DNA from 4 places in the Exiguobacterium oxidotolerans JCM 12280 genome. Region 1 is predicted to be linked to each of the others. Evidence: predicted binding sites of a transcription regulator. Region 1 holds the regulator's gene; each other region holds the start of a gene.
The links. Region 1 encodes LexA, which represses DNA repair genes until DNA is damaged. Its sites were predicted from a motif close to CGAACATATGTTCG; they were not measured.
Positions count from the first base shown of each region.

Region 1 (8,178 bases):
CGGAATTGCTGGATGATTGCCATCCCGTTGATCGATTCATTTAACTGGGCATTGATTTTCGATAACAAATCGCGGACTTCTGCATAATATTTCGTCGAGTACTTGCGGTAAATCCAGATGACGAAATAAAATACAGGCAGTAGGACAAGTGCGATTGTCGCAAGCGTTGGGTCCAAGAAATAGAGGAAGATATAGGTTCCGATCAATTGGACACCACTTTGGACAAACGTCGAGAGGACGCCGATGTAGAGTTCCTTGATCGCTTCCGTATCATTCGTGATCCGCGAGACTAAAACCCCAGCCGGTGTCCGGTCAAAGTAAGCGAGTCGCAGGTGCATGACGTGACGAAACACATCAATCCGTAAGCGCTGAATGACTTTTAACGCGATTTTTTGAAATTCAAATGCTTGCAAATAATCGACGATAATCCCTGTCGTATGCAAGATGAGGTAGGCACTAAATAATAAGGCGACTTCCTGGACTGGATAATTACCAGTCGTGACATAGTTGTCAATGAAGATTTTAACTAAATAAGGTCCTCCGAGTTTTGCACCCGTCGTGACTAGTAAAAGAAGGAACGCCACAAAGACTTGCTTCTTAAAGGGACCGACAAACCGAAGCAAACGCTTCAAGACGTCTTTCTCATTGATATCATGATTCAAACGGTCCACCCCCTTGTTCAACTAATGATTCGAGTTGTTGATGGTCATACGTTTCTTTATACCAGCCTTTTCGCCGCAACAACTGCTCATGTGTCCCCCGTTCGATGATTCGTCCCGCGTCGAGGACAATGATTTCATCCGTATGGGAGACGGCCGACAAGCGATGGGCGACGATGATTTGCGACTGTTCGTTATCAGCCGTGCGGAAATGATCGATGATTGCCTCTTCTGTCTTCGCATCAACGGCCGATAACGCGTCATCGAGCACTAAAATCGGACAGTCGGCGAGTAACGCCCGGGCAATCGAAATCCGTTGTTTTTGTCCACCGGATAACGTCACGCCGCGTTCTCCAACCATCGTCGCGTAACCTTCTTTAAAACCAAGAATATCGTCATGGACAGCAGCAACACGAGCTGCTTCCATGATTTGTTCCATCGAAGCGTCTGGTTTCGCAAAAGCGATATTGTCCGCAATCGATGCTGAGAACAAGAAATGGTCTTGTGGGACGACGGCGATCTGCTTCCGGACCGTTTCGCGGAGGAGTTGTTTAATGTCTTGTCCTCCCATTCGAATGGCTCCTTGTTTGACATCATATTCGCGGGTTAATAACCGGACGAACGTCGACTTCCCAGCACCTGTCCGTCCGACGATTCCGAGCGACTTTCCGGGCTCGAGTGTGACATCGATTTGTTCAAGAACCGGTTGTGTGTCATAGATGAAACGGTCAATCGCGATATCGAGTCGTGGTGAATCGACGGTCGTCACCGCTTCCTTCGCATCTTTAATTTCCGGTTCCACGGCAAGCATTCGTTCGATTCGGTCATACGAAGCACGTCCTCGTTCGACGATATTGAATAACCAGCCGAATGCGAGCATCGGCCACGTCAAGAGACCTAAGTATGTAGTGAAGGCGACGATGTCACCGATCCGGATTTCCCCTTGTTGTAATAAATACGCTCCGTATCCGACGGCGATGATATACGATAGACCAACGAGTCCAAAGATCGTTGGATCAAACAACGCATCAATTTTTGCGACACGACGGTTTTTTTGTACGACATCATCCGATAACGACGTGAATGTCGTCACGTCTGACTCGACTTCCCCCGTCGCTTTTAAAACACGGACGCCACTGATACTTTCTGCTACTTTGTCATTCAAGTCAGAAAAGGCTTCCTGTGCATCATGAAAACGGGAATGCAGCATCTTCCCGTAACGCGATGTCAAGTAGACCATCAACGGCATCGGCAGAAGGGAAACGAGTGTCAGTTTCCAACTGATTGTCGTCACCATCATGACAACGACAAAACTCCCCATCGTCACAGAATCGACGAGCGTCAAAATCCCTGCCCCTGCCGTCATTGAAACCGCTTGGACATCATTCGTCGCATGCGCCATCAAATCCCCACTTCGGTATTTCTTATAAAACGATTGGTCTAAATCTGAAAAATGCCCATACAGCTGACTCCGCAACAACCGGCCCAGCCGAATCGATGCGCCGAAGATGTAAAAACGCCAAAAGTAACGGATGACGTAGGTCGAGACTCCGATCAATACGAGCACCCCGGCGAGTGTAAACAATCGCTCTTTCGTCAATGTACCGTCACTTAATCCATTGACGGTCGTCCCGATGACTTTTGGTGGAATCACTTCGAGACCTGCGACAAAAATCAAACAAATGATGCCGATGCTATATGCTTTCCATTCGAGTCGAAAAAACCAACTCAATTTCTTGAAGACTCCCATTCAAGTCTCCCCCCTTTTTCAAATCAATTGAGTATTTTAAATAGTCTCACATTTTAGATTAGCCATCTTTCCAGTAAATAGCAAACAAAAAGGAGACCACAACGGTCTCCTTTTGAAACTGCTTATTTTTTAGGTGATTTCATCGAACCACTCATTGAACGCATCACTTGGTTGACTTTCTTTTGTGATGGCTTTTGACCCATTTGCATCATCAATGTCTTAATCATATCTTCGTTGATTGGCGGGTTTTGCTCCAAATAGTTCATCATGTATCGACGAGCGATATAGAAACCAAGGGCGACACCTGCTACCAAGCAAAGAAGGGCAATTAAAATCCAAATCCATGTAGCCAAGTTGCTTCCTCCTCTAACTTAAAACGTCGCTTTTTACTATACTATAATTCTAACCGTTTGCATAGATAATGCATGAAAAAGGTGCGCATGAACGCGCACCTGTTCCACTTATCCGAGTTGCTTGACTGTTTCCAAGATATTTTCGACAGACATGCCGTACTCTTTTAATAGAAGGTCTCCTGGAGCCGATGCGCCGAAACGATCGATTCCGATGACTTGTCCTTCTGTTCCCACGTACTTGTACCAACCGAGTGACGCGCCTGCTTCGATTGCAAGACGTTTCGTGATCCGTTTTGGTAAGACAGATTCTTTGTACTCAGCTGTTTGTGCTTCGAACAACTCCCATGATGGAAGTGAAACGACCGCAACGTTTTCACCGAGTTGTTTTTGTGCTTCGACGAGCAAGTGAACTTCTGAACCCGTTCCCATCAAGATTGTATCTGCTGTGTTTACGTCACCTGCGATGACATAACCACCCTTTTCAGCACCTTCGACTGTCGTGCCTTCAAGTTCAGGTAAACCTTGACGCGTCATGACGAGCAACGTCGGTTTGTTTTTCGATTGAACAGCTGTTTTCCAAGCGGCAATCGTTTCTTTTCCGTCTGCCGGACGATAGACCGTCAAGTTCGGCATCGCACGGAAACTCATCAAGTGTTCGACTGGCTCGTGTGTCGGACCATCTTCTCCGACTGCGATCGAGTCATGCGTCAAGACGAAGATTGATTGAATCCCCATCAATGCTGCAAGACGGACTGCCGGGCGCAAGTAGTCTGAGAAGACGAAGAATGTCGCACCGTAAGGGATGACGCCACCGTGAAGTGCCATTCCGTTGACAGCTGCTGCCATCGCGAACTCACGGACACCGAACCAGATGTTACGGCCGCTTGGATCGATATCGAAGTCAGCTTCGCCTTTTAGCATCGTGTTGTTCGAACCAGCTAAGTCAGCTGATCCACCGAAGATTGATGGGATGTTTTTCGCAAGAGCGTTCAAGACTTCCCCACTTGTCTGACGTGTTGCTTTTTTCGATGTCAAATCATATGTCGGAAGATCTGCTTCCCAGTTGCTCGGCAATTCATTGTTGATTGCTTGAACAAGCTCAGCGTGCAATTCCGGATGTGCTGCTTTATATTGTTCCATTTTTTCTGTCCATGTTGCTTCTGTATCAGCGCCACGTTTTTCGATGCGCTCTTCGAACAAGTCTTTGACTTCTTCCGGTACATAGAATTCTTCGTGATCCCAAACGTAGCTTGCTTTCGTCAATTTGATTTCCGCATCGCCGAGTGGTGCACCGTGTGAAGCCGATTTCCCTGATTTGTTCGGCGAACCGAATCCGATAACCGTTTTGACTTCGATCAATGTCGGTTTTGTTGTTTCCGCTTTCGCCGCGTCGAGTGCTTTTGAAATCGAATCGATATCCGTTCCGTCTTCAACACGGATGACTTGCCAGTTGTATGCTTCAAAACGTTGTTGGACGTTTTCAGAGAATGACTTGTCCAAGTCACCATCTAACGAGATATCGTTTGAATCATACAAGACGACGAGTTTACCAAGACCTAAATGTCCTGCGAGTGAAGCCGCTTCTGCAGAGACACCTTCCATTAAGTCTCCATCTCCACAAATTCCGTACGTGAAGTGGTCCACGACGTTTAAATCACCACGGTTGTATTTCGCTTCGAGGTGACGTTCTGCCATCGCCATACCGACAGCCATCGCGATGCCTTGTCCGAGTGGACCAGTCGTCGCATCAACACCTGCTGTGTGACGGTATTCCGGGTGACCCGGTGTTTTTGAGTTCCATTGACGGAATGACTTCAAGTCATCCATCGCGAGGTCGTATCCTGATAAATGGAGGAGTGAGTAGAGAAGCATTGAACCGTGTCCTGCTGAAAGTACAAAACGGTCACGGTTAAACCATTCTGGATTTTTAGGGTTGTGGTTCATATGATCCGCCCATAATGTAAATGCCATCGGTGCTGCACCCATCGGCATTCCCGGGTGGCCCGAGTTCGCTTTTTGTACTGCATCAATCGATAAGGTACGAATCGTATTTACTGCTAATAATTCTACTGTTGTCATGTTCGTCAAAACAATCATCCTCTCTCTTTTTCACAAATTCTATATCATTTTAGCACACACAGAAATGTGATACAACTTTTCTAAATAGTATGTCACATTAAAATGAATGCGCTCTCTATTGCCCTTTTCAAGCGACTTTCATGATACACATTACTGATTTTCCCATTAAAAAAGCTACCTCGCTCACGGATTGAGCGACGCAGCTTTCGTTCATACAAAACTTGCTTACTGTTTATTGCGTTCTTCTTCTTGTGCTTGCTTCAATTTTTCAGGCGTAACATCCGTTCCTTCTTCATCAACGATTTTGATGCCCATCATTTGATTTTTGAACGAACCACGAAATGCTTCTAAATAGGCCGTTCTTAATTCTTTTTGTTCCGCCGTCTCAGCTTCTGTTAACGGTTCGACTTTTGATTTATTGGCAAGTTCATTAATTCGATCGAGTTGTTCTTGTGATAACATAATATCCCTCTTTCTGTTTGACTCAACATAGAGCACTTCAATAGTAACCTTACTGTAAAAGACCCGAAAAAAAAAAGCAAGTTTGTCGCGTCAAGATGACACAACACCTGCTTTCATTCATAAGACTGGACAACTTCTTTATACTCAAGATAACGCCGATTGACCGTCGCTTTCGAAATGTCATGCCCCATGCCCCGCAAGGTCGTCGCGATGTCAGCAAACGTCAAACCAAGTTCACGTAATCGAACGATTTCTTCAATCGGGACTTCCTTTCGACTGCGGCCGGCATTCTCGCCTTGCCGATTGAGATTTTGTTCGGGTCTAAAACCATTATCGACAGCCCGTCGCATGCCGCGTGCAATTTTTGCATTGTGGAGCTTCCGTTGGTATTCCTCAACGAGTGAAACGATTTCGAGGACCATCGCTTCTGCATCCGCCAGTTTGTATTCACCGTCTGACTCCATCGTCATCAACTGGACATCGTGTTTTTTGAACGTATGCAAAATCGCGATTTTGGCGTTTCCTCGTCCGATTCGTGTATCGTCTGTCACGAGCACTGCTTCTACCAGATGACGCGTTACATAATCAAGAACGGTCAATATCCCTTCTCGCTCTACATCATAGCCACTTTCTTTTTCGACGATGATATCTACGATTTCAAATCCTTTTTTTAAAGCGAGTCCCGACAGTTCTGCTCTTTGCCGCTCTAGTGAGCTCTCTTGTGCTTCTTTTTCCGTCGAGACGCGACAGTAGATTACTACTTTCATCGTACCTCACACCCCTGTTCGTTCATTCAACAACTTTTATATTCTGTCATTGTTGTGCGATTGGTACAACGATTTTATCTTTCGAAATGACATGTTTTGTTTCGAGCTCATTGTTCTTGATCAGCCAGTCAATGTATTCTTGGTTCGTCATCGAACCATCATTGTAGACTTCAGCTACTTGTTCGACCGTTACGTTCTCATCGACCGTGACTGACGCTGTAAGTAATTGGTGGACCTTTTCATCTGGTCGTGGTGTTAAAAGAAAAAGAATGAAAGCAAAACTGAGCGTATAAAACAGAATTGAAAAGGCATGAGTACGAATAGAATGAATCATCATGAATCCCTCCAAATAGGTTATTAGAATAAATGTTCTCAGAACAATTGTTCGCATAATCTATAATAAACACAGAACCAGTGTTCGGTCAATACAAAAACATCGAACAATTGTTTGTACGCTCATTTGTTCTATGTTATAGTAATTCTAGAAACATATATTCCTAAATCCTAAAAAAACCAATCCGGAAAGAGGTGGCAATTCGTATGCGGAAAATGTCTAAACGTCAACAAGAAATCCTTGACTACATCATCGCTGAAGTGAAGTTAAAGGGCTATCCACCTTCAGTTCGTGAAATTGGTGAAGCTGTTGGTCTTGCTTCAAGCTCAACGGTACACGGTCATTTGGATCGTCTAGAAAAACGTGGACTGATTCGCCGTGACCCGACGAAACCACGCGCGATTGAAATATTGCTTGATAAACCTGAAGAAATCAACGAAGCGATCGTCCATGTCCCCGTTATCGGCAAGGTAACTGCCGGACTTCCGATCACTGCGATTGAAAACATAGAAGAGCATTTCCCACTCCCTGCACATTATGTAGGAAATGAAACCGTCTTTATGTTGACGATTGATGGCGAATCGATGATTAATGCAGGTATTCTTGATGGCGATCGTGTTATCGTGCGTCAACAAAACACAGCAGAAAACGGGGAGATTGTCGTTGCGATGACCGAAGATAGTGAAGCGACAGTCAAACGGTTCTTCTTAGAAGATCAACAGGTACGTCTCCAACCAGAAAATGACTCGATGGACCCGATGTATTTCGATAACGTGTCGATTCTTGGCAAGGTCATCGGCGTTTACCGGACGATTCACTAAGAGAGGGACCAGCAGAGCTGGTCTTTTTTCATGCCTTCTGGAAATGTACATGATACGGTCAACTCCGTTGCCCTCACGGGATATGTTGTTTATTCGGTCGCAACGAATCAAACGGATTGGCTCCCGACCGCTGTCGGAATCGCCGTCGGGACATTATGGCTTTCGCCCGACTTAGACTTAAAATCGGAACCTTACTATCGTTTTGGTCCTTTGCGTGTCCTTTGGATGCCATACGTCAAAATTATGCCGCACCGTTCCATTTGGTCACATGGCTTGATCATCGGAGATGTCATCCGTCTACTCTACAGTGCCGCTTTATTGATTCCACTCCTCTTTTTAGCCTTCTATAGTGAAATCATTCAAGCAAGCACGGTCGACTCATTAATTGACGTCATGCCTGCTTTTATTATCGGTGTGATGACCGCAAGTACGATTCATATCATCCTTGATCATACGAGTAGTTGGTTCCGCCCTAAAAAGAAACGAAAAAAACGTCGATTCTGACTTTTTCCATTCAATCATGGAAAAAGTCTTTTTATTATCCAATTCTAATTTTTTTAAACCTAAATATTGAAAATTTCTATTCCTATATTTCAATTATTTGTATTGAAAACGTTATCAATTCAGGTTAGGTTTAAATAGAAAGGCATTATTCGCTTTAATCCAAAGGGAGGGTTTTTGCATGAGTAATTTTATTAGTGAGATGATGGGAACATTGATTCTCGTCCTACTCGGGGATGGCGTCGTCGCCGGTGTCGTCCTGAAGAAAACCAAATCTGAAAATGGTGGCTGGATTGTCATCACGCTCGCTTGGGGTCTCGCCGTTATGACCGGTGTTTACATCGCGGCATCCAGTGGTGCCCACTTGAACCCAGCGGTTACTTTGTCGCTCGCGCTCAATTCTGACTTACCGTGGGCAGATGTACCTATCTATATCGCTGCTCAACTTGTCG
Region 1 is NZ_JNIS01000001.1:2,775,727-2,783,904, reverse strand. Features, by position in the region: gene P403_RS0114190 (ABC transporter ATP-binding protein) at 1-662, opposite strand, end outside; gene P403_RS0114185 (ABC transporter transmembrane domain-containing protein) at 652-2,409, opposite strand; gene P403_RS0114180 (YneF family protein) at 2,532-2,762, opposite strand; gene tkt (transketolase) at 2,871-4,859, opposite strand; gene P403_RS0114170 (DUF896 domain-containing protein) at 5,067-5,303, opposite strand; gene P403_RS0114165 (YneB family resolvase-like protein) at 5,417-6,070, opposite strand; gene yneA (cell division suppressor protein YneA) at 6,117-6,404, opposite strand; gene lexA (transcriptional repressor LexA) at 6,611-7,225, shown strand; gene P403_RS0114150 (metal-binding protein) at 7,256-7,729, shown strand; partial or broken gene P403_RS16145 (MIP/aquaporin family protein) at 7,908-8,178, shown strand, end outside.

Region 2 (8,178 bases), 890 kb from region 1:
GCCGTGCGTTGAGCAAGGCTTTTGTGATAGCACCGTCTCCCGCGCCGACTTCGAGAATCACATCAGGATGATCGGCGACGGCACGTTGCGCCATCATCTGGGCCAAGCGGGCACTGCTTGGGGCAATCGCCCCGATGGATTGCGGCGAATGGACAGCCGCTTTTAAAAAATCAAACATCGGAAACCTACTTTCTTCTTGAGTATATCATCGATGATAGACGCAGTATCTTTCAGAAGACGCCGTAGAATTCTTAAGAATTTCTTAATTAAAAAATCCATGCCTGATTTTCGGCGACATCGCGACGAAAGAACTCGGTATACTGTAGAAAAGAAGGAGGCGATCGTATGGAGGACCATCAAACAGAAGAGTATTATGCGGCACTCGTCCGCCGGGATGCGACCTATGAAGGACGGTTCTTCGTCGGCGTCAAGACGACGGGCATCTTTTGCCGTCCGTCCTGTCCGGCCCGGAAACCGAAACAGGAGAATTGTGAATTTTACAAGACGGCGAAAGAAGCCTTACTCGCTTCGTATCGCCCGTGTCTCCGCTGTAAACCGTTGTCGTATCCGGGTGCGAGTGACGTCATCACGCGTCTTGTCGCAGCAGTCGAAGCGACACCGGAAAAACGGTTTAAGGAGGGGGACTTCCGGGAGCTTGGACTTGATGCGTCAACGGCACGGCGCCAATTTAAAAAACGCTTCGGCATGACGTTCGTCGAATATGCCCGCTCCCGTCGGATGGGACTGGCGATGAAAGAGATCCGGACCGGGAAACCGGTCATCGAGGCCCAGCTCGCGAGCGGCTACGAATCGAGCAGCGGCTTTCGGGATGCGTTCGCAAAAATCATGGGTGCGACACCAAAACGCTGGGACGGGACCTATCTGCAGGCGAAATGGCTTGATACGCCACTCGGTCCGATGCTCGCGATTGCAGACGACACAGCGCTCCATTTGCTTGAGTTCGTCGATCGCCGGGGGCTGGAACGAGAAATCGAACGGCTTCGTCTTGCCGCACGTGCCGTCATCGTCCCGGGTGAATCGATTATCTTTGAGCAAATCAAACAGGAGCTGGCCGACTATTTTGAGGGGAAACTGAATCAGTTCGCGACGCCGCGCAAACTGTACGGGACACCCTTCCAGCGTCTCGTTTGGGCCGAGTTGGAGCGCATTCCATCCGGGGAGACGATTTCCTATCAAGAACTTGCCATCCGGATCGGTAATCCACTCGCCGTCCGTGCCGTCGCCCGGGCGAACGGTGCCAATCAATTGGCACTCGTCATCCCGTGTCACCGCGTCATTCGGACAAATGGCGACCTAGGCGGATATGCCGGCGGGCTCGCCCGGAAAGCGACGTTACTCGAAACCGAACGACGAAAGGACTGGATGCTACATGGCACTCATTAAAGATGTTTTTTCAGACGACTGGCTCGACCGTCTGAGTCGGGCGTTTGACGCGCCCCAGTTGCAACAGGATTTTAAACAAGGCGACTGGGAGGAACTGGCGTTCAAACAACGGGTCCGGCGGATTTCGGCGTCGCTCGGACCGTATTTGCCGAGTGAATTTGATGGGGCGGCGACGACACTCGAACGGCTTGCGCCGGACTTCACGGGACTCGCCGGCATCGTGTTTCCTGACTACATCGAACACGCGGGCGATGACTGGGACCGGGCGTTACTGGCGCTCGAACGGTTGACACCGTTCTCGACGTCGGAGTTCGCCGTCCGCCGTTTTTTGCTGGAGGATCAAGACCGGTTTTTACAGCAGGCACGTGTTTGGAGCATGTCGGACGATGAACACGTTCGGCGCCTAGCATCGGAAGGGACACGACCACGGCTACCATGGGGGCAGGCCATCCCGGCGTTGATTGCCGATCCGCGTCCCGTCCTGCCGCTGCTCGACGCGTTAGCGGCGGACCACTCGCTGTACGTCCGGAAGAGTGTCGCCAATCACTTAAATGACATCACGAAGACCCATCCGGAACTTGTAATCGAACGACTCAATCAGCTCGGAAACAATCCGCAGACGGACTGGGTGTTACGTCATGCTTCGCGGACGTTGCTGAAACAAGGACACCCGGACGTCCTGCAGGCATTTGGTCTCGTGACACGCGGGACGGTCACGGTCGATGATTTGACGGTGACACCGTCGCTGCCGATCGGAGGTGAGCTGACGTTTACGTTTGCGCTGACGACAACAGAAGCGCAAGTCCTTCGTATTGAATATGCGATCGATTATGTCAAACAGCGAAAAACAAGTCGGAAAGTCTTCCGAATCAGTGAACGGCTCGTCCGTGAGCGGGAGACATTCACGAAGAGGCAATCGTTTCGCAACTTGACGACACGTGTCCACTATCCGGGGACGCATCACGTGACGATCTTAATCAATGGGCAAGCGTACAAAACAGCAACGTTTGAAGTGACAGGGGAGGAATGAAGATGAACGGACGCCATCCGGACTTTACGACGTCCCGCCTGTTCGTCCGGGCGACCGATACGCGGGACGGATGTGACTGGGTCTTACAAGAACGGCGCAGTAAACGGACCGTCGCGACGATTTACTACCGGGAGCGGGAACTGACCTATCAGGCAGACGATGTCTCGGACAGGGACGGGTATTTGCACGAAGCGTTGACGGTCATCACGGCCTATTTAGCGCGGACGCTGTTGTTACCGTCCGTCACGGGTCGCGGCGGGGAAGCCGCTGTCTGGGAGAAAAGTGGATTTAAGAGAACGGATGACGGATTTTCGTTAGCCTTGACGCACTAAACGAAAAAGAGGACAACGCCTACCGCGGATTGCGGCGCGCGTTGTCCTCTTTTAAGGTTCCGAGATGCCGTTCGCGAGCAAGAGAAGAGAGACCCATACAACGAGTGGGAGCAGCAACATCAGATTGGCGAGCAGGCTAAAGGTCTTGATGACGGTATTTTTCGACCGGAGCGCGATCAGGAGTGAGATCACATAGCCGACGCCGACGAGCGAATATAGACTGATCGGCACCCAAAGGCTCATGTTCGGGAACGTCCGTCCGTTCAGTCCGAAAAATAACAGGAGGCTGACGATCAAGAGAATGAACGTCAGGACAAGTGAACGGTATTCCTTCGGTTGTGACGTCAAGCGGCATTCTCCTCCCTATTTTTGACCGACGGGGAGATCAGACCAGCCGAAGTGGGCGCAGATCGCTTCGGCACTCTCTGCGGCAGAGCGTCCTTCCGTATCCAGGCGCAGGTAGTTCGGATACGGCAGTTCTCCTGGCAAGGAGGACGTCCGGTAGCCGTCTGCCGTCTCGAGCAGGTCGTTTTCGGAAGCGGCGAGATCACGTTTCGTAAACTTATGGGTGAGGCGGTTTTCCGTCGTATTCCGTGCTAGACGAGTCGCGACGGATGCTTCGAGTTCGACGATATAGACGTCGGCACCCGCCTCTTCAAACAATGCGACCGTTTCCTCAATGAACTCAATCCCTCCGCCCTCGACCCCGAACAGGCAGAGGAACGTGAAGAGGACGCCTTCGAGATCACTGACCGCCATCTCCTTGAACATCTCCCGGCGGATTAAGTCTTTCAGTCTGTGATGGGCGGGCTTTGAAAAGTCGAAATAGGGCAACAGCAAATCGATTGTCTGGTGGTTATGAAACAACTTCATCCCGGTCAACCGTTCGAGTTCCTGACCGATCGTCATCTTTCCGACCGCCTGCGGACCGAGCAATAAAACAAATTTCATCAAAAGACCCCGTTTCCTTTTTTTGTTAGATTACCACACCCGTTCAGCGCGTTGGAATTAGAACGTTTGTTCGCTTTGTAGTATAATGGGAGTAAGAACTGTTGGCGTTTTAGGACCGAATGGAGGTCATTGCTCATATGGAACATTGGAAGATGGTACAAGGATATGAAGGGAGTTATCAAGTGTCGACGTCGGGAAATGTTCGTTCGCTCGACCGGATTGTCGAGACGAGCCGTGGCGTCAAACAGCGGCGCACGGGTGTCGTCCTGCGCCCGCGCATCAATCAGGAGGGTTACCGGAAAGTGACGTTGTATCAGCATGGACGCGGTGAACGGTTTTACGTCGGTGAACTTGTCGCCCGGGCGTTTCTTGACCCGACTGCCTGTCAGGAGCTTCTCGTGCGGGCAGACGCTGACCGGTTGAACGACCAGATTGATAATCTGTCCGTCAAGCCTTCACCGAGTCAAGCCTATGCTTCCTTGCTCGCTGAATTCGATTTGCTGTTGACGGACCATGTCGAATTGTCGACGTGGCAGATTCGCGAGATCCGGCGGCGCTACCGGGCGGGTGAAGCGTCGATTCGAAAGCTTGCGCTCGTGTACGAGGTAACTGAAAACCGGGTCCGTAATATCATCGATAAGAAAGAGGCGCGGTATGTCATGTAGGCAGAAGGAAAGGGCAGTCCGAAGAAAATCGGTCTGCCCTTTTGGTTGGAAAAAAGTAAGGTGTCGTTAGCCGGCAAGTGGTAAGTACGGCGTGATTTGACTCACCGTCAGTTGGATGAGCTGTTGCGTTTCTTCTTTCGGTTCAGATGTGACGTAGATGATTAACGCAGCGGCGACGATTAAAAAGATGACGATGACGAGCCCGATGAAGAAAGGCATTTTACTTTTTCGTTTTTCTTCGTTCATGTCCACAAGTAGTTCCCCCTTTTACGAATTAAACAGATGCGACTGTCATAATGATTCCCCTTTAAGAAAATGGAAAACCTGCGAAACGGCTAGAAAAAGGATTCAGGTAAGACGATAAAGAAGATATAGACAGAAAAAGCTTTTTTCTTGAAGGGATGTCGATCGGCATGTTGAGTCAGTTCAACCAGTTTCTATTAAATTTTTCCCTTTTGATTACGTCCCTGCTGTTCGCCTTCTTACCGATGCGTAACATCAAACGCATTTCACCGCACTCCTCAATTCGGATCAGGCTTGCCGTCGGACTGATCGCGAGTATAATCGGAGCGCTGCTCGTCTTAAACAGTATCTCCTACGACGGGGCGAAGATTGACTTACGACTCGTCGCGCTCGTCACGGCGTATTATTACGGCGGCTGGATCAGCGGCGCATTGACGACGGTTGCCGTCATCGGGGCTCGCTTTCTCGTCACGCCACCCGGTGTCTACCAAGGTTTGATTCTCGCGACACTGATTTGTCTTGCTTTACTCGTCACGGCAAGTATTTACCGTCGCTTTGCTGCCCAGACGTTCAAAGACTACCTTGTCCTACTGAGCATCGGGATTGGCTACAGCTTACCGGCCCTGTACTTGTTGACGGATACGTTCATTCGGTTTCTTGAGATGTCATTCGTCTACATCATCTTCAATCTCCTCGGCGGGTATGTGACATTTCGTTTCCTGCAGGAATTACGGAAGCATTTCCAGTTCGTCCAAGACCAGCAGGAGCTTGCCTTGACGGACAGTCTGACGAATCTTGCCAATCGACGGAAACTGGATGAGACATTAGCCGACTATGACAAACACGGGTATGCCTTTTCGGTTCTGATCGTCGATATCGACTTCTTCAAGTCGGTCAATGACGAATATGGGCATGATGGCGGAGATGTCGTCTTACGGCAACTCAGTCATCTGTTGGCGACGTTTTGTCCGGAAACGGGACTCGTCACACGGTATGGCGGCGAGGAATTCGTCGTCGTCCTGCCGGATATCTCGCACCGTGAAGCGGAGCGACTCGGGGAACGGATCCGGACGGCGTGTGCCGATCAACATTTCATCTTCAAACCGTATCCGGCTTTCCATGTCACGCTTTCGATGGGCGTCGCATCGTCTGATCAAGGCAAGACTGCGTTCGAAGTCGTCCAAAAAGCCGATCAGGCGCTGTATCAGGCAAAACAGACGGGGCGCAACAAAGTCGTCGGTTATGATATGACACATAATTAAAAAAAGGCGGCTCCGCGGAGCCTGCCTTTTTTCGTGTTGTCATTCACCGACCATGCCGTCGTGATCGTTGTCCCGCATGTACGGATAGAGCCAGTGGTCACTCCGGATCGGCATGCTGAAACCGGCATCCTTCGCTTCCTGAATCGTGACTTGTCCGTTTCCGTTCGCATCGACGCTTGAGACGTCACCGCTCGCTTCCGCTTTCGGCTTACTTGGTGTCGAAGCGGCAGGCGTTTTCGCCTTCGGTTCAGCTTTTGGTGTTGCTTTTGGCGCTGCCTTTGGTTCAGCCTTCGGTTTACTTTCCGGACTCTCGGTCAGACCGAGCGACGCGTTGACGCCATCCGGATTGACGTTATCGAACTTGTCGACGATGACGTTGCCTTTGATTGTGTACGTGTACTGATAACTCGAAGGAATTTGTGTTTTCGTCGTTTCATAGCGGATGATCGCTTCGAAATTCGTCGCACCACCGGCTTTACGGATATTATCTTCCATGTAGGCTTGATCGCCGTGGCGATTGAGCGTACTGTCCTGCGGCGTGATGTTGTAGGCGTTCGAGACACCGCCAAGCGAATCGGCGATGACATGTCCTTCATCAAGATCACGGTGTTCGACACCCGGGACCTTCGCTTCGTCATGATAGTAGCGACCGGCTGACGTCACGTCTTCCGTTTTATCATTTTGTAAGGTGATCTTTTTGGCGATGACTTTGACGAGTTGTCCATGCTTGTTCGTAAATGCCCAGTACTCGCGGTCCCCGAACCCGATATCGACGACGACGTTCGCCTGACGGTCTCCGGACTGGTCGCCGCCATCGACTTGAATCTGTTTGTATCCAGCAAACGGATCATTGCTGGACGCCGTGACCGAGGGCTTGTCTTCTGTTTCTTTTTGATCCGTTGTCGTGTCTGATTTTTTTTCGGTTGTCTCGTTCGCAACCGGCTCTGCAGGAGGCGTCTCCTGTTTCGCATCTTCTTTAACGATGTCCGCTGTCTCTTCTTTGACGTCGCTCGTCTGCGGCGTCTCTTCTTTTGGAGCACGTTCCTCCGTCTTCGTGTCTGTCGAAGAAACCGTCTCCTCATCGTTCGCACATCCCGTCAGTAACAGGGTCGCTAGCGGTAATGCAAGGTACATTCGTTTTTTCATGCCGCACTCCTTTCACTTAAGCACACCCGTCTGTTTTCTCAACATCCCTAAAGCTGGCGCTAAGCTGATTTTCAATATATAACAATCTTAATATATATTTGGGTGCGATTAAACAAATATGTAAATTTACTTAAGGAATGACGACGTCAACCTCGTGACGTGATGCAATCAAGGGAGTTGCATTTCAGGCAAAAGACGATCTGTCCTGGTGGGCAAGACAACAAAAAAACACGCCACAGCACGGTGACGTGTTTTCAGATTGAGACGAGTTGCGGGAAAATCTGATGCCGCTCAAACTCACTCAGGATGTTCGGTGCAATCTGTTTCCGGACGCATGCTTCGTCAGCCCAAAGATAGGCGTCGTGTTCGTCCGATAAGCTGACAGCATCGGTTTCCGCCGTACAGAAATAGACGACTAAGATGACTTGGCGGTCGGGGTGGGTCAGGAAGCTTGAAGCATACGCAATCCGGTCGACTGTGACCGTCAAACCGGTCTCTTCCCGGATTTCGCGCAGCAAACTCGCTTCCGGGTGTTCCCCGAAATCAACCTTGCCGCCCGGGCATTCCCAGGTCCCGCCACCTGAGTCGGCAGCGGCGCGCTGGACGATTAACATTTGGTTGTCGTACCGGATGATGCCTTTGACGGCGGTGACGATGGTCGGCATGTGTGTTCCTCCGTTCGCTTGAGCACAACAGGCAGGGGACCTTCCTGTTGGACGAGTTGATTGTTTTTGAGGTAGATTCCTGTCCGTTCCGGTAAACCGTAGCCGGACAGGCTTCCGGTCGTAGTGAATGCCTGTTGTAAATTCTCGGCTTCATCCCAAGCGTCAAAATGGACGGAGAGGACAGCGTCTGGTAAGAGACCGAGCCCTTCAAGGACTAAGTCCCGACCGTCCCGCTGGTCAATCGCCGGTATCCGGCACTCGTCCGGTGCGAGTAATGCACCGGCAGAAAAACCGGCGACCGGGACACCAGAGCGGTACCGTTCTTGGATGACGGCACCGATTAGTGTGTTGAGGATGTAGTCCTGATAACATTCCGTTTCCCCACCCGAGATGATGATGCCTGTGCTTTTGCTCAACTGTTGAAGCTGTCCGTCAGTCGGATGGGGCGACAACGGCAAGTGGAAAAAGTCGGTTATCCCA
Region 2 is NZ_JNIS01000001.1:1,881,915-1,890,092, forward strand. Features, by position in the region: gene P403_RS0109640 (class I SAM-dependent methyltransferase) at 1-178, opposite strand, end outside; gene P403_RS0109645 (bifunctional transcriptional activator/DNA repair enzyme AdaA) at 346-1,404, shown strand; gene P403_RS0109650 (DNA alkylation repair protein) at 1,391-2,434, shown strand; gene P403_RS0109655 (hypothetical protein) at 2,437-2,766, shown strand; gene P403_RS0109660 (hypothetical protein) at 2,818-3,114, opposite strand; gene P403_RS0109665 (DEAD/DEAH box helicase family protein) at 3,130-3,717, opposite strand; gene P403_RS16285 (NUMOD4 domain-containing protein) at 3,855-4,382, shown strand; gene P403_RS0109675 (hypothetical protein) at 4,449-4,628, opposite strand; gene P403_RS0109680 (GGDEF domain-containing protein) at 4,796-5,887, shown strand; gene P403_RS0109685 (DNA/RNA non-specific endonuclease) at 5,927-7,033, opposite strand; gene P403_RS0109690 (NUDIX hydrolase) at 7,288-7,698, opposite strand; gene P403_RS0109695 (Type 1 glutamine amidotransferase-like domain-containing protein) at 7,641-8,178, opposite strand, start outside.
Region 2: a site for LexA is predicted at 3,777-3,790, ahead of P403_RS16285 (NUMOD4 domain-containing protein). Genes of this name have one in related genera too.

Region 3 (8,178 bases), 2.7 Mb from region 1:
AGTCTATTCCCCCTCTGACCTTACTATACCAAACGTTGGTAGACGGTACACTAGTTTGCGTGAAATAGTTATTTCACGCAACGTTAAATTGTCAGACAGGGAGCGCTCAGTTGCATCGACTTTCCGACTCATGGGCGACTGGTCAACTCGATGCAAATCAACGAAAGGCGTAATTTCTTACATCAAATAGAACAATAATTGTATTATGTCACCTTGACAGAACGAATCCGGAAAAATATTCTCAAAAACCAATTTCGCTCTCAGTTGCATCGAACACGACTTCGACAGGTAGTTGGTCGTCTCAATTTCGTACAGAACGTTTTTCATTTTCCCTCGAAATTGTCGAGAACTTTTAGAAAAACGGCTTAACCGAAAGTGATTCGGGTATAGACAAGAAGATTGATTTAATTACGCATAGGGGGAGAATTAAATGATTTCTGATCAACAAGCACGTCAACTACTAAAAGAAGCGAAACGGATCGCCGTCGTCGGTGTTTCGGGTGATTCAGGTAAAACCGCGAACTGGATTGCCGATTACCTTGTGCAACACGGGTACGAGGTCATTCCCGTCAATCCGACACTTGATGAATGGAATGGACAGAAAGTCTATCCGACAGTCGATAGCATCCCGGGTCATATCGATATCGTCGATGTGTTCCGTCGCTCCGAGTTTTTAGCGGACACGGCAAAAGAAGCCGTTGCCCATGGCGACGTCGGAATGATTTGGAACCAGCTCGGTCTGTCGAGCGTCGAAGCGGAAAGTTTAGCGCTCGGGGCAGGAATCCCGTATATCGAAAACCGCTGCATCAAAATCGAACATCAATACTTATAATTTTGGATCAAATCATGACACTTACTCAAGCGCGAGTAAGTGTCTTTTTTTACATTCCCCCTTGTCAGATAAGAAGAAGATGCCTACAATTAGATACAGACTACTAGAAAAACGAACGAACGTTTGGAAAATCGGCGTTTTTCTATATGAGGTGAAAACTATGGCGACAGATTTAAACAATTATAATGATGATGCCATTCAGGTGCTCGAAGGACTCGAAGCAGTCCGGAAGCGCCCAGGTATGTATATTGGATCGACCGATCATCGCGGACTCCACCACTTGGTGTATGAGATCGTCGATAACGCAATCGATGAAGCCCTTGCCGGGTTCGGAGAACAGATCGATGTCACGATTCATAAAGATAACGCCATCACGGTCCGTGACCACGGACGCGGGATGCCGACCGGAATGCACGCGTCGGGGAAACCGACGGCAGAGGTCATTTTCACTGTCCTCCACGCCGGTGGGAAATTCGGTCAAGGCGGTTATAAGACGTCTGGTGGACTGCATGGTGTCGGTGCCTCCGTCGTCAATGCCTTATCGACAGACTTGAAGGTGACGATTTATCGTGACGGCAAACAGTTTGAACAGACATTCGAACATGGTGGAATGCCGAAAACGACGTTACTCGAGACGGGAACGACGCGTCAAAAAGGAACGGCTGTCTACTTTAAGCCGGATGCAAAAATTTTCAGTACGTTGACATACAACTACGAAACGCTCGCTGAGCGCCTCCGTGAATCCGCTTTCCTCTTAAAAGGCTTGAAAATCACGTTGACGGACGAACGGTCCGACAAAGCGGATGTCTTCCAATATGAAGAAGGCGTCAGCGAATTCGTCGGTTATTTGAACGACGATAAAGATGTCTTGCATCCGACGGTCGCGTTTGAAGGCGTCGAAAACGAAATCGAAGTCGATATCGCGTTCCAATTCACGGATGCCTACTCGGAAAATGTCTTGTCGTTCGTCAATAACGTCCGGACACGTGACGGCGGAACCCATGAAGTCGGTTCGAAAACGGCAATGACCCGCGTCATGAACGAATACGCCCGCAAAAATAGTTTATTAAAAGAAAAAGATAAAAATCTCGACGGCAATGATATCCGGGAAGGCTTGACGATGATCGTTTCGATTCGGATTCCGGAAGAATTCCTCCAATTCGAGGGACAAACGAAGTCAAAGCTCGGTTCTCCCGAAGCACGGACGAGTTGTGACGCCGTCATCAGCCGCCGTCTGTCGACGTACCTGGAAGAAAACCCGCAAACGGCGACTTTGCTCATCAAAAAAGCCATCCGTGCGGCCCAAGCCCGCGAAGCAGCTCGCAAAGCCCGGGAAGAGGCACGGAACGGCAAGAAAAAGAAACGTTCCAGCATCTTAAATGGTAAATTGACACCGGCCGCTTCGAAAAACGCCGACAAAAATGAGTTGTTCCTCGTCGAGGGAGATTCTGCCGGTGGTTCGGCGAAACAAGGTCGCAACCGGACGTTCCAAGCAATTTTGCCACTGCGTGGGAAAGTCCTGAATACGGAAAAAGCGAAACTCGCTGACATCATGAAGAATGAAGAAATCAACATGATCATCCACGCAATCGGAGCCGGGGTCGGGGCAGATTTCGACTTGTCCGACTGTAATTTCGATAAAGTCATCATCATGACCGATGCCGATACCGATGGCGCCCACATTCAAGTCCTCCTGCTGACGTTCTTCTTCCGTTACATGCGTCCGTTGATTGACGCCGGAAAAGTCTTCGTCGCCTTACCGCCGCTGTACCGCGTCTCGAAAGGTAAGGGAAAAACGGAGAAATTCGAGTACGTCTGGGATGAAGACACACTTGCGAAAACAACGAAAAAGTATGGTAAAGGCTATATGATCCAACGCTACAAAGGACTGGGTGAGATGAATGCTCCTCAACTTTGGGAAACGACGATGGATCCCGAGACCCGGACATTGATCCGCGTCACGATTGACGACGCCGCTGTCGCTGAAAAACGTGTTTCTGTCTTGATGGGCGATAACGTCGGCCACCGCCGGTCATGGATTGAAGATAACGTCGCGTTTGGACTCGCGGAAGACATCTCAATCATTGAAAACGAACACGTGACGAAAGCGAGTGTGACAAAGCATGTCTAATTTACAAAACATCTTAAATTTATCGCTCGAACAGGTCGTCGGTGACCGGTTCGGTCGTTATTCGAAATACATCATCCAGGACCGGGCCTTGCCGGACGCGCGTGACGGGCTTAAACCCGTCCAGCGGCGTATTCTCTATGCGATGCATACGGAAGGGAACCTGTACGACCGTGCGTACCGGAAGTCTGCCAAGACGGTCGGGGTCGTCATCGGCAATTACCACCCTCACGGCGACTCGTCTGTCTATGAGGCGATGGTTCGCTTGAGTCAGGAGTGGAAGTTACGGTATCCGCTCGTCGACATGCAAGGGAATAACGGGTCGATTGATGGTGATAGTGCGGCCGCGATGCGATATACGGAAGCACGCTTGTCGAAAGTCTCGAGCTTGATTCTAGACGGCATCAATAAACAGACGGTCGACTATACCCTCAACTTCGATGATACGACGGAAGAACCACTCGTTTTACCATCGTTATTACCGAACTTGTTGATGAATGGCTCGACCGGGATTTCTGCCGGATACGCGACAGAGATTCCACCGCACCACGCGGGCGAAGTCCTCGACGCGGCAATTGGTCGTATCTCAGGCACGGTCAACGATGTCAACGACCTGCTGACACATATGCAAGGACCTGATTTCCCGACTGGTGGCGTCGTGCAAGGGCTCGACGGGATCAAAAAAGCGTTCGAAACAGGACGCGGGAAAGTCATCATCCGGTCGCGGGCGACAATCGAGACACTCCGCGGGGGACGTCAGCAAATCGTCATCACGGAATTACCGTATGAAGTCAATAAAGCAAATCTCGTCAAACGGATGGAAGAATTACGCCTCGACCGTAAAGTCGAAGGCGTCGCCGAAGTCCGCGATGAAACCGATCGCGACGGACTGCGTGTCGTCATCGAACTGAAAAAAGAGGCTGATGCAGAAGGGATTTTACATTTTTACCTCAAGCAAACCGACCTTCAAATCGCCTATAACTACAACATGGTCGCCATCCATGAGCGGACACCACGGCAAATGGGTGTGCTCGCCTTACTGGATGCCTATTTAAGTCACGTTAAGGAAGTCGTCATCCGCCGGACAACGTTTGATCTCGATCAAGCGAAACGCCGCCAGGAAGTCGTTTCTGCCTTGATGACTGCGATTTCCGTCCTCGATGAGACACTCCGTCTGATTCGGGCTGCGACGAACAAAGCGGAAGCAAAAGAGAACCTGATTGAACGCTTCGCCTTCTCGGACCGCCAAGCGGAAGCTGTCGTCATGCTCCAACTATACCGCCTGACGAACACGGACATCGTTGAATTGCAGGAAGAGGCGGAAAAACTCGAGAAGGAAGTCACGCGACTCGAGAAAATCTTGAACGATGAGAAGACGCGGAATCGTCTCATCATCAAAGAATTGAGCATCTTAAAGGAGCAAGTCGCGGATGAACGCCGTTCGACGGTCGAAGCGGAAGTCGAAGAACTGAAGCTGAAGACAGAAGTCATGATCGCTGTCGAAGAAACGATGGTCTTCATGTCGAAAAACGGCTACATCAAACGTTCGTCGCTCCGGTCATTCGGTGCCTCGAACGACCTTCCGGAGATGAAGGAACAAGATCGTCTGCTCTATCAAGGGCAAGCGATGACGACCGATCACGTCATCGTCTGGACGACACGCGGGAATTACTTATTGATTCCCGTTCACCAACTTCCAGACACGAAGTGGAAAGATGGCGGACAACACGTCGCGAATCTCGTGCCACTTGAGCCGGGCGACCGTGTCCTCTCGATCGATCTCGTCCGGACGTTCGACGAAACAGCACACTGTCTGTTCGTGACACGTCAAGGGATGGTCAAACGGTCGAAGTTGAGTGATTACAATGCCCAGCGGAAGTCGAAACCACTGCAAGGCGTCCGTCTGAAAGCGGATGACGAAGTCCTCTATGCTGCGGTCTCGACTGGTGAGAAACAACTGTTCCTTGCGACACAAAGCGGTTTCGGTCTGTGGTTCACGGAAGACGACGTGCCGGTCGTCGGTGTCCGGGCAGCAGGTGTCAAAGCCATCAACCTGAAGGATGATGATGTCGTCGCAGGGGCAATCGCCTTTACGCAGGCACCAAACATCGTCTTGTTGACGCAGCGGGGTGCCTTGAAGAAGATGCGCCTTTCGGATCAGTTCCAAGTCACGAATCGTGCCTTACGCGGTCAACAATTGTTGCGTGATTTAAAATCAAAACCACATCAGGTAGCGGCGTTACTTGATGTCACGAATCAAAAAGAACTCGTTTTAATCGGAAAAGAACAGGAAAAATCGATTCAAATCGGTTCCTTGTCTTATCTCGATCGGTTATCGAACGGTTCATTTGCGTATGATGAAGAAAAATTCGGTCCACTCGTTGACTGGTATACCGTTTGACGGTCAGACGTCCCTCACGATGAAGTGTGGGGGACGTCTTTTTTTCTGTCTTTTTGTAGGAAATGTCGTCCTTTTAATCATTTTTTTAGATTATTTCCACAAATTATCGGTGAATCTTTAGTTTACAAATTGAAAGAGTGACCAATAACCGCTACAATAAAAGAAAATGGTCAGGTCAAGCATGTCACATCAGACGCGAAGCGGTTCGAAGCGTAGCTTATATGTCTTTCTCAAGCAGCTGCGGATCCGTCCTTAGCTGCTTTTGTGCCATCTGCCTAACTGGAGAGGTGATGAAGATGAAATTCAGACGACGCGAAAAAGTAGCAATCTATATCACACGGGAACAACCAGAGGGATGGGAACTACTTGTTTTTCATCCTCAATCAGCTCCAGATAGTGACTGGCAGATTCCTGCCGGGACGATTGAAGACGCAGAAATCGCCAAGGAAGCAGCTGTCCGCGAGACGTTAGAAGAAAGTGGTCTATCACTTGCGACCGTTCAATACGTCGGCGAAGAAGAGATGCGTTACCCAGAGCGGATGCGGGTCCATTACACGTATTTCTATCATGCCCATATCGAATGCCAAGAAAACAGATGGACGCATTGTGTTGCGGGTGACGGTCAAGATTGCGGTGATTTTTTCCATTTTGCTTGGTTGCCGCTTGATCGCATTACACAGCTTGAACGCCGGCATCATATTTTTCTTGATCGGCTCATTCATCGGTTGGAACGGAATCAACCGTATGATTGTCGTAAACACGGCTAACGTCGTGTTTTTTGTTTTGTCTCACTATATTGAGTTTACCTTACTTATGAGACAAGGTTATTTAACTATTGATAATATATGTTATGTTAACTAGGAAAGAAAAATATTTTTTTGGCATGTCCCCCATAAAAAATAGTCAGTTTGCCCCTTTGTTTTTTACATCCACCCCTGTTACTCTAAATACAGTAACAAATCATTTGTTGCCTTTATATCGGTAACATTCCGGTTGTAACCGGAATATCAGTAACAAAGGAGGAATTTGATGCAAGCCGTCGCCATTTCATTTGACGTCAAAAATTCACGCACTTTTCCGCACAAAGAAGAATTATTGCAGACACTCCGGACGTTGGCGGAGCAATTAAATGACCAGTTTAAAGACGCACTCGTCCCATTTCAAATCAAGTCTGGAGACAGCTTACTCGGTGTTTTCCAAAGCTACCCAGTCTGTTATCCTGTTTTACTCGAACTCGTTAATAGTCCGCTTGACGGTTATGTCGGCGTCGGATTTGGTCAATATGAAACGCTTTCGACGACAGAAGCCGACGAAGCGAACGGTAGCGCCATCATTTTTGCCTTCGAAGCGCAAGAGGCGGCCAAAAAATCAGACAATCAAATCGTTTTCGCCGGCCCCCCTTATTTCCCGGCTGCTTTACTAACAGGCTATGTCGATATGCTGTATCCCGCTTATTTTGGGAAAACAGATCGTCAAATCGAGCTCCATACACTGATGGACCGATTCCCGGACGCAACGTATGAAGAAATCGGACTAAAAATGGGTTTTCAAGAAAAAGATGCCCGAATCAACGTCGCGAAACTTGTTGCCCGCTCGCAACGTAAACAACGGAAGCAACTCGAAACGGCTTTTATACAAGCGCTCGAGCAACTCCAGGTCTGGGAGGCGATTGGATGAATTTACTGTTGAGCCTCCTGATTGCCCATCTCGTTGCCGATTTCCCGCTGCAAGGTAAACGGATGGCGGAGCACAAGCACCGGAAGCTTCGCCCCCTACTCGTCCATCTCGGGATACATAGCCTCTGTACAGCGTCTGTCTTAAGTTATTTTTACCTGACTGGACAAATCGAGCTCGTAAGTGCCCTGTATCTCTTCAGTGCGATTATCGGATCGCACGCCGTCATTGACCGCTCACAACTCAAGCGGATCATCAAACCGGCACCGGCTTTTTGGATTGATCAACTGTTACATATCGGCATCATCATTGGTCTGATCGCGGTGATGTTCCCGATCAGTTGGCCAACTGCTATCACCCTCTCCTTCCAAGTGCTTTGGATCATCATGTGGAGCCTGGTTGCGACGGAACTGGTCGGACGCGGCATTGCCCCCTTGCTGCTACCGTTCGCTCCCCGATTGATTGAATCCCATTTCGAGCGGAAAGTGACTCGTAAGGAACAATTGAACGGGATCAGCCGTTCCGTTACCCACGAGGTTGAGGATTCGGCCCGCAGTTACACGACAGAGATTAATGGCGTTGGTCGCTATATCGGTCTCGTCGAACGGGCGATCATCGTCATTCTCGTCGCCGTCAATGCGGTTGGTGCAATCGGCTTCATCATCGCCCTCAAAGCATTGGCGCGGTTCAAGCAGTTTGAAGACCGCCGTTTTGCGGAATATTATATCATTGGCAGTTTACTTAGTATTTTGAGCGCACTCCTCTGCGGAATCGCCATTCGCTTCGTATTATAGAACGAGAAAGAAAGTGAGGTGAGACGGCTTCCTGGCTTTACCAGAAAGACCGTCGAACAAAAATGAAAACGATTGGATTAGTCAGACACCACCGGGTCACAGAAGGATATCCGACGAAAGGTTGGATTAGCGCTTCCGACATCGAAGCTTGGATTGAACGGTACGATAGCTCGGCGATCGATGTCAAACCGGTCGAACTCGGACAGACCGACTGGACGATCTGTTATGCGAGCAGTATGCCGCGGGCGATCCAGACAGCAGAAAGTGTCTATGAAGATGAAATCATCGTGACCGACCTCTTACGGGAAGTGCCGTTCCCGACGATCAATTCCCGGATTCGCCTCCCCTT
Region 3 is NZ_JNIS01000001.1:104,193-112,370, forward strand. Features, by position in the region: gene P403_RS0100640 (CoA-binding protein) at 431-832, shown strand; gene parE (DNA topoisomerase IV subunit B) at 993-2,963, shown strand; gene parC (DNA topoisomerase IV subunit A) at 2,956-5,361, shown strand; gene P403_RS0100655 (NUDIX domain-containing protein) at 5,658-6,128, shown strand; gene P403_RS0100660 (hypothetical protein) at 6,391-7,038, shown strand; gene P403_RS0100665 (DUF3307 domain-containing protein) at 7,035-7,829, shown strand; gene P403_RS0100670 (histidine phosphatase family protein) at 7,892-8,178, shown strand, end outside.
Region 3: a site for LexA is predicted at 945-958, ahead of parE (DNA topoisomerase IV subunit B). Genes of this name have one in related genera too.

Region 4 (8,178 bases), 1.8 Mb from region 1:
ATAAATCCAAGTGAATCGTCTCTCCACTGAATGGGAATTGTTTGACGTACGTGACGTTCGGACCAGACGTCTGATTTAATGAGAGATCACTCTCTTTAATCCGGTTGACGAGACCATCAAAAGCAGACATCACTTTCGACGTCAGTGAATCAACCGTGTAATGATCGACGCGGTCGTACTGTTCCGGTTCATCGACATACTTATGATTACTTGCTGTCGTCGATTGTTGCTGATCGAGTGCTTCAAGGCGTTCGAGCTTATCGAGTGCCTCATCGATCGTCAACTTTCCTTCTTTTACTTGTTCAAGTATCAACTGACGCATATCTTGTTTCATGAACATTCCCCTCCTATTTTCTGAACACGCTATGACGCAGGAAAACTTATTCACTCTTTCGTTCTACTTCCCTTACTTCCCTTTTACGAATCCTCCGTCAAAAAAGTTTCATGATTCGATTCGGGCTGCGTCCCGTTCCAAAACAGGTGCCAAGTAATGTCCTGTATACGACTCCTTGACTTGCACGATGTCTTCCGGTGTTCCGGTCGCAACGATCATACCTCCACCATCGCCACCTTCCGGACCAAGATCAATCAAGTAATCCGCCGTCTTAATGACGTCGAGGTTATGCTCGATGACGAGGACTGTATCGCCGTTGTCGACAAGGCGTTGCAAGACTTTCAACAGGCGGGCGATATCGTGGACATGCAGTCCTGTCGTCGGTTCATCGAGAATATAAATCGTTTTCCCGGTCGACCGCTTATGCAGTTCCGACGCGAGTTTGACGCGTTGTGCTTCACCGCCCGACAGTTCCGTCGCCGGCTGTCCGAGACGCATGTACGTCAAGCCGACGTCAGCAATCGTTTGCAGCTTGCGGCTGATTTTCGGAATTTTTTCGAAGAACTCGAGTCCCTCTTCGACTGTCATCTCAAGCACGTCCGAAATCGTTTTACCTTTATATTTTACTTCGAGCGTCTCGCGGTTATACCGTTTCCCGTGACAGACTTCACACGGAACGTAGACGTCCGGCAAGAAATGCATCTCGATTTTAATGATCCCGTCTCCGCGACACGCTTCACACCGGCCACCTTTGATGTTGAAACTGAAGCGTCCTTTTTTATAACCGCGTAACTTCGCTTCGTTCGTCGAAGCGAAAACATCACGAATGTCGTCAAAGACACCGGTATACGTCGCCGGGTTCGAACGTGGTGTCCGACCGATCGGAGATTGGTCGATGTCGATGACTTTATCGATTTGGTCGAGGCCTGTGATGCCTTTATGCGCTCCCGGCTTTTCTTTTGCCCGGTTCATCTCATGCGCAATCGTCTTGTAGAGAATCTCATTAATCAATGTCGACTTCCCAGAACCTGATACTCCGGTCACGGCAACGAACAAGCCGAGCGGGATATCGACGTCGACATTTTTTAAGTTATTTTCTGACGCTTTTTTAATCCGTAACGCCCGTCCGTCCGGTTGTTTCCGTTCAGTCGGCACAGGAATGAACTTCTTCCCCGACAAATATTGTCCGGTCAGTGAATTCGCGTCGTTCATCAATTCTTCCGGTCGACCAGCCGCTGTGACGAAACCACCGTGATCACCGGCACCGGGTCCGATATCAATCAGGTAATCCGCTGCCATCATCGTGTCTTCATCATGTTCGACGACGATCAACGTATTTCCGAGATCGCGCATCGTTTTCAACGTACTGATCAATCGGTCGTTATCCCGTTGGTGTAAGCCGATTGACGGTTCATCAAGGACATAGAGGACACCTGTCAGACGGGAGCCGATTTGTGTCGCGAGACGAATCCGTTGCGCTTCGCCACCGGACAATGTGCCGGCAGCGCGGGAAATCGTCAAATAATCGAGACCGACGTTTTCTAAGAACGACGACCGTTCATGAATCTCGCGGACGATCATCCGTGAAATCGTTTGATCTTTTTCCGATAGTTTCGCCGGCAACTCTTCGAACCAGACGACGGCTTGCTTGACTGACATCTTCGTCACTTCTCCGATGTGGATACCGGATACTTTGACAGCGAGTGATTCGCGTTTCAGACGATGCCCTTTACAAGTCGGACATGCTTTTTTCGCCATATATCCTTCCATCTGCTCGCGGATGTAATCCGACGACGTCTCCTTGTAGCGACGTTGTAAGTTATTCAAGACACCTTCAAAGAACAGATCCGTGTTGCGGACCATGCCAAAGTCATTTTCATAACGGAAGTGAATTTCTTCTTTCGAGCTACCGTTTAAGATGATGTCGCGTTGTTCGTCTGACAACTGTTCGAACGGCGTATCCATGTCGATTTTAAAGTGCTCACAGACTGCTTTGAGCAGTTGCGGATAATATTGTGAGCTCGTTGGTTCCCACGCGACGATCGCCCCTTCGTTGAGTGACTTGTCTGCATGCGGTACGACAAGATCGACATCGACTTCAAGTTTCGTCCCGAGTCCGTCACATGAGGCACAGGCCCCGAATGGCGAATTGAACGAGAACATCCGTGGTTCGAGTTCTCCGATTGAGAAACCACAAATGGGACACGCATGATGCTCACTGAAAAGGAGCTCATTGCCATCCATCGTATCGACGATGACACGTCCATCCGCGAGGCGAAGTGCTGTTTCGAGTGAGTCGGCGAGCCGTGATTCGACGTCCGGTCGGACGACGACACGGTCGACGACGACTTCAATCGAGTGTTTCTTATTTTTTTCGAGTGCGATGTCATCCGTTAAATCAATCGTATCGCCATTGACACGGACACGGACGAAGCCCTCTTTTTTCAAATCTTCAAAGACTTTGACATGCGCTCCTTTTCGTCCGGAAACGATTGGTGCCAAAATCTGCAAACGCGACCGCTCAGGTAACTCCATCACTTGGTCGACCATCTGACTGATCGTTTGACTCGAGATCTCAATCCCGTGGTTCGGACAGATTGGTTTGCCGATTCGCGCATACAGCAGGCGGAGGTAATCATAAATCTCCGTCACCGTCCCGACAGTCGAGCGGGGGTTTTTACTCGTCGTTTTTTGATCGATTGAAATTGCCGGACTAAGTCCCTCAATCGCATCGACGTCCGGTTTATCCATCTGCCCTAAAAATTGACGTGCATAAGCGGAGAGGCTTTCGACATAACGTCGTTGCCCTTCCGCATAAATCGTATCGAACGCGAGTGACGACTTCCCGGATCCCGACAAGCCCGTCAAGACGACGAGCTGATCGCGTGGGATTTCGACATCGATGTTTTGAAGGTTATTGACGCGAGCGCCTTTGATGATAATCTTGTTTTTCTTGTCTCCCAACTTAGGCACCTGCTTTCAATTCTAATATAAGGTCTCGAAGCTCTGCTGCGCGCTCGAATTGCATGTCTTTCGCTGCCTGTCGCATCTCTTGATCCAACTGTTCGAGTAGCGTTTCCCGCTCCGGTTTTTTCAGTTTATTGAATTTCTCTAGTTTTTCGACCGTATCATCACTTTCAATCGTCGTACTAATGACACCGCGAACGTCTTTTTGAATCGTTTTTGGCGTGATGCCATGTTCTTTATTGAACGCGAGCTGAATGTTGCGCCGACGTTCCGTCTCATCCATTGCCCGTTGCATCGAATCCGTAATCTTGTCCGCAAACAGGACGACGTGTCCTTCCGAGTTCCGGGCCGCCCGTCCGATCGTCTGAATCAACGATCGCTCGGACCGTAAGAACCCTTCTTTATCTGCATCGAGGATCGTCACGAGTGACACTTCCGGAATATCGAGTCCTTCACGAAGCAAGTTGATCCCGACGAGGACGTCGTATTTTCCGAGTCGCAGGTCGCGAATGATCTCAATCCGTTCGAGTGTCTTGATTTCCGAGTGCATGTAGTTGACCTTAACACCGTGCTCTTTTAAATAATCGGTTAAGTCTTCCGACATTTTTTTCGTCAATGTCGTGACGAGTACACGTTCATTTTTCGCGACGCGGTCCCGGATGTTGTCCATCAAGTAATCGATTTGCCCCGTGATCGGATGAATCTCGATTGTCGGATCGACGAGTCCCGTCGGACGAATGATTTGTTCGACCATCTCTTTTGAGTGCTCGAGCTCATAAGGCCCCGGTGTCGCTGAAATATAGATTGCTTGACTGACCTTCTCTTCAAACTCTTCAAAACGAAGCGGTCGGTTATCTTTCGCTGACGGCAAACGGAACCCATGCTCGACAAGGACTTGCTTCCGTGCTTGGTCGCCATTATACATCCCGCGGATTTGCGGTAACGTGACGTGCGACTCATCGGCGACGAGCAAGAAATCTTTCGGGAAGTAATCGATGAGCGTATACGGCGTCGATCCTTCCGGCATCAAGTTTAAATGACGGGAATAGTTTTCAATTCCTGAACAGTAGCCCATTTCACGCATCATCTCGAGATCGTAGTTCGTCCGTTGCTCAAGACGTTGCGCTTCGAGTAACATCCCGTCTTCACGCATCTTCGCAAGTTGCGTCTCGAGTTCGACTTCGATGTTCGCGATTGCTTTTTGAAGACGTGTGTCCCCCGTCACGAAGTGGGACGCCGGGAAGATTGAGATATGTTCACGGTCGGCGATGATTTCACCTGTCAGCGGATCCATATCGCGAATCCGTTCGATTTCGTCACCAAAAAATTCGACACGGACACATTGTTCGTCTCGTGACGCCGGGAAAATCTCGACGACGTCGCCACGGACACGAAAGCGTCCGCGCTGGAAGTCGATGTCATTTCGTTCATATTGAATATCAATCAAGCGACGGAGCATCTCGTTACGCCCCATCTCATTGCCAACACGAAGCGACAACACATGATTGTTGTACTCTTCCGGGTTACCGAGACCGTAAATACACGAGACGGATGCAACGATCAAGACGTCATCTCGCTCAAACAAGGAAGATGTCGCCGAGTGACGGAGTTTATCAATCTCATCATTGATGGACGAATCTTTTTCGATGAACGTGTCCGTCGACGGGACGTACGCTTCCGGTTGATAGTAATCATAAAAGCTGACGAAGTATTCGACCGCGTTGTTCGGGAAAAATTCTTTGAACTCCGAGTACAGTTGCCCGGCCAGTGTTTTATTATGCGCCAGGACTAACGTCGGCTTTTTAATCTCTTTGATGACGTTCGAGACGGTGAACGTCTTACCGGTTCCGGTCGCTCCGAGCAACGTTTGATGCCGCTCGCCGTTCTTGACGCCGGTGACCAATTGTTTAATGGCAGCCGGCTGATCGCCGCCTGGTTCAAATGGTGACATTAACTCAAAATCCATCGCTAACTTCCCCCTCATTCCGTAAAAAATCTATCTTTATTGTATCACTTTACGAACAAACATTCGATTATGAAGTGCTCCTTCTAGGAAGTTACCCGTTTTTCCAAAAAAGAAAAAGTCCCAGTACGGATTATCTCTGAAAAAGATAAAGTTCACTCAAGAAACAACAACATCCCCTACCACTCACGTGATAGAGGATGCTCATTATTGAAGCGTTCGAATTTTAGTCCGGCGATTCCCCGGCTCACTGACGAACATGATGCCGAGTTCATGATGATCTTGTTCATAAAAAGCCCGTTGTGCAAACCGAACATCTCCATTATGATTCATCACTTCGAGACGTAAGTACGGTTTATGCTTTTGAATCGCTTCATAGAAGCTCGTCTCGGAATCAACAAAATCACCGTTGACCTTATAGATGGCTTCTCCGGGTACGAGCCCCATTTCTGATGCCGGTAATCCAGGGAACGTCCCCAAGATGACGACACCCCGTTTTCCATTGAGGAAAATCGGCGTCTCTGAACGATTCAAACGTTTGACCCGTTGGTGCAAGATGATGTGCAAGACGAGCAGGAGCGGTAGACCGAATAACCATTCTTCCCGGTTCGTCACGTACGCACCCAGTGTCAACAAAACCGCGAGTAACAATGTGATGACGCGACCCCGAATCAATGGACGCATCAACTCAGCCGGCAATTTTCCTGTGAACAGAAAACTGAAGCCGAGCGGGAAAAAGAGCACGAGCGGGACGTACTCCGGAAAAGCGAACCGCGGAAACCATTCCTCGAGACTACTGCCCGGAACAATGACAAGCAGCGGAATCAACCACAGTTTGTTCGCGGATAACCCACCGATGAAGCGCCCCCGCTTCGATAAGACGAGTGATGGGGACAACTGCTTTTGACCGCGCCAGGCGACGAGCACCAATTCTGCCAGCAGCGTCAAGCTCGCAAGCAATAGCAACGTCGTCGCGTCGACCTCTTTAATCCCGCCCACCCGGTCATCCGTCACGAACCACCCGATAAGTGCCAAAACGCTGAGCGGCCAAAGCGGCAAGTTAAACCGGACGACGCCAATCACCAATGTCACAGCGGCAAGCGCCGTAAAGGCGACAATGAAGACCGGGCTGACGGTCACCTGTAAACTCAAACTGATTGCAGATAAGACAATCCCGACGAGCAGACCGGGCAGTAACGTCTCAAAAATGTCGGTCCGTTGATTGCGTGATTTCGAGCGGAACAAGTTCCGTTCTCGCCTGACGCGACGAATACCGATTACAACACTGACTAGAATAGCTAACCACAGGATTGGACTAGCGATAAGACTAATCACTGTCCAACCGATTCCATCGAATAATTCCACGCCCATTCAGACCTCTTTCCGTGATTTATTCAGCGGCAACTTCAAGTGCCTTGATGCGTTGTACATCATTTTTCGAGTCTTCTAACTTTTTCAAGAGACGTGTCTCCATCTCGGAAGCCGTCACCGGGTCAATCTTACCCGTGACTTCGAGCTTGGCGTCTTTTTGAAGTTGTTCGACTGCTTGTTTCATCGTGTCGCCATAATACCCATCCTGCCCTTTCGGATCGTAACCGATCGCTTCGAGCACGAGATGTGCATTTTCGACAGATTTACCATAGTCCCCGACATTGAGCGCTTTGTCATTCGTCAATATTTTCGTGACATTGAAATACGCAGGTTGTTTGACTTCAACGGTCGGTCTAACCCCTTTTTTGTGAATCCAGTTCCCGTCTGGCGTCAACCATTTGTTCGTTGTCAGCTTCAGGTCACTACCATCTTTTAAGTCATACGCACTTTGGACGATCCCTTTACCGAATGATTTTGTACCGACAACTTCTGCACCAGCACCTTCTTTCAGACCAGCGGCTAAAATTTCTGACGCTGACGCGGAACCGCTATCTTCCAACACAACGATGTTATAAGGTTTCTTCGCGTCCGCCTTCCCGAATTCCTGCGTCCGGTCGCCTTTATTGTCTTCGACCTGGAAAATCGGTGTATCTTTCGGAATGAATGGCGCAATCATTTTCGAAACTGCCGTCAACAGTCCGCCTGGGTTTCCCCGGACGTCAATGACGAGTCCATCGATATTCTTCGCTTCAAGAGCAGCGAGTTGCTTTTCGAACTCTTCTGCAGTCGGGTCAGAGAACTGGGTCACTTGGAGTACACCAATCGTTTTCCCGTTCACTTGTTCGGTTTCCGAGTAGACGGTCTCAATCGGAATCGTATCGCGTTCGATCGTGATTTTCATCGGGTCTTGTCCCCCGCGTTGAATCGTCAAGACGACTTCCGTCCCTTTTTCACCACGAATCTTTTTGACAGCTTGATCCGTCTTTTGACCTTTCGTCGACTTGCCATCGATTTCTACAATGACGTCACCCGGCTTGATTCCTGCTTTTTCAGCGGGTGCCCCTTTAATCGGAGCGACGATGACAATCGCCTCACCCTTTTGCTCCAGCGTCGCGCCAATTCCTTCAAACGATGAAGACAGATTCGTGTTGAACGACGCCGTTTCCGATTCATCCATGTAGACCGAGTAAGGATCGTCAAGCACTTCCGTCATCCCACTGAGTGCTCCTTCAAGCAATTCTTGATCCGTGACATCTTCTAGGTAATACTGTGAAATCATTTGGCGGACTTGATCAACCTTTTTCCAGTCCCCCGATTCACCCGATGAACTGGTCGTCACCGTGTCGGTACCACCTGTTGCTAACATACCGACTGCGCCTGCCCCTAGGCCAAGTCCGAATGTACTGACTGCTATGACTGCCGTTGTAGATTTTTTCACGCTTGATTCCTCGTTTCCGGTGTAAACCTGCTATTTTTTTCAGTATAGCAAAAAAAGATAGGTTACCCTATCTTTTCGCTAAAGCGCTATAGGTCAATCAAAAGA
Region 4 is NZ_JNIS01000001.1:931,523-939,700, forward strand. Features, by position in the region: gene P403_RS0104795 (DUF4097 family beta strand repeat-containing protein) at 1-334, opposite strand, end outside; gene uvrA (excinuclease ABC subunit UvrA) at 443-3,298, opposite strand; gene uvrB (excinuclease ABC subunit UvrB) at 3,300-5,267, opposite strand; gene P403_RS0104810 (PDZ domain-containing protein) at 5,472-6,635, opposite strand; gene P403_RS0104815 (S41 family peptidase) at 6,655-8,073, opposite strand; gene P403_RS0104820 (peptidoglycan DD-metalloendopeptidase family protein) at 8,171-8,178, opposite strand, start outside.
Region 4: a site for LexA is predicted at 5,320-5,333, ahead of uvrB (excinuclease ABC subunit UvrB). Genes of this name have one in related genera too.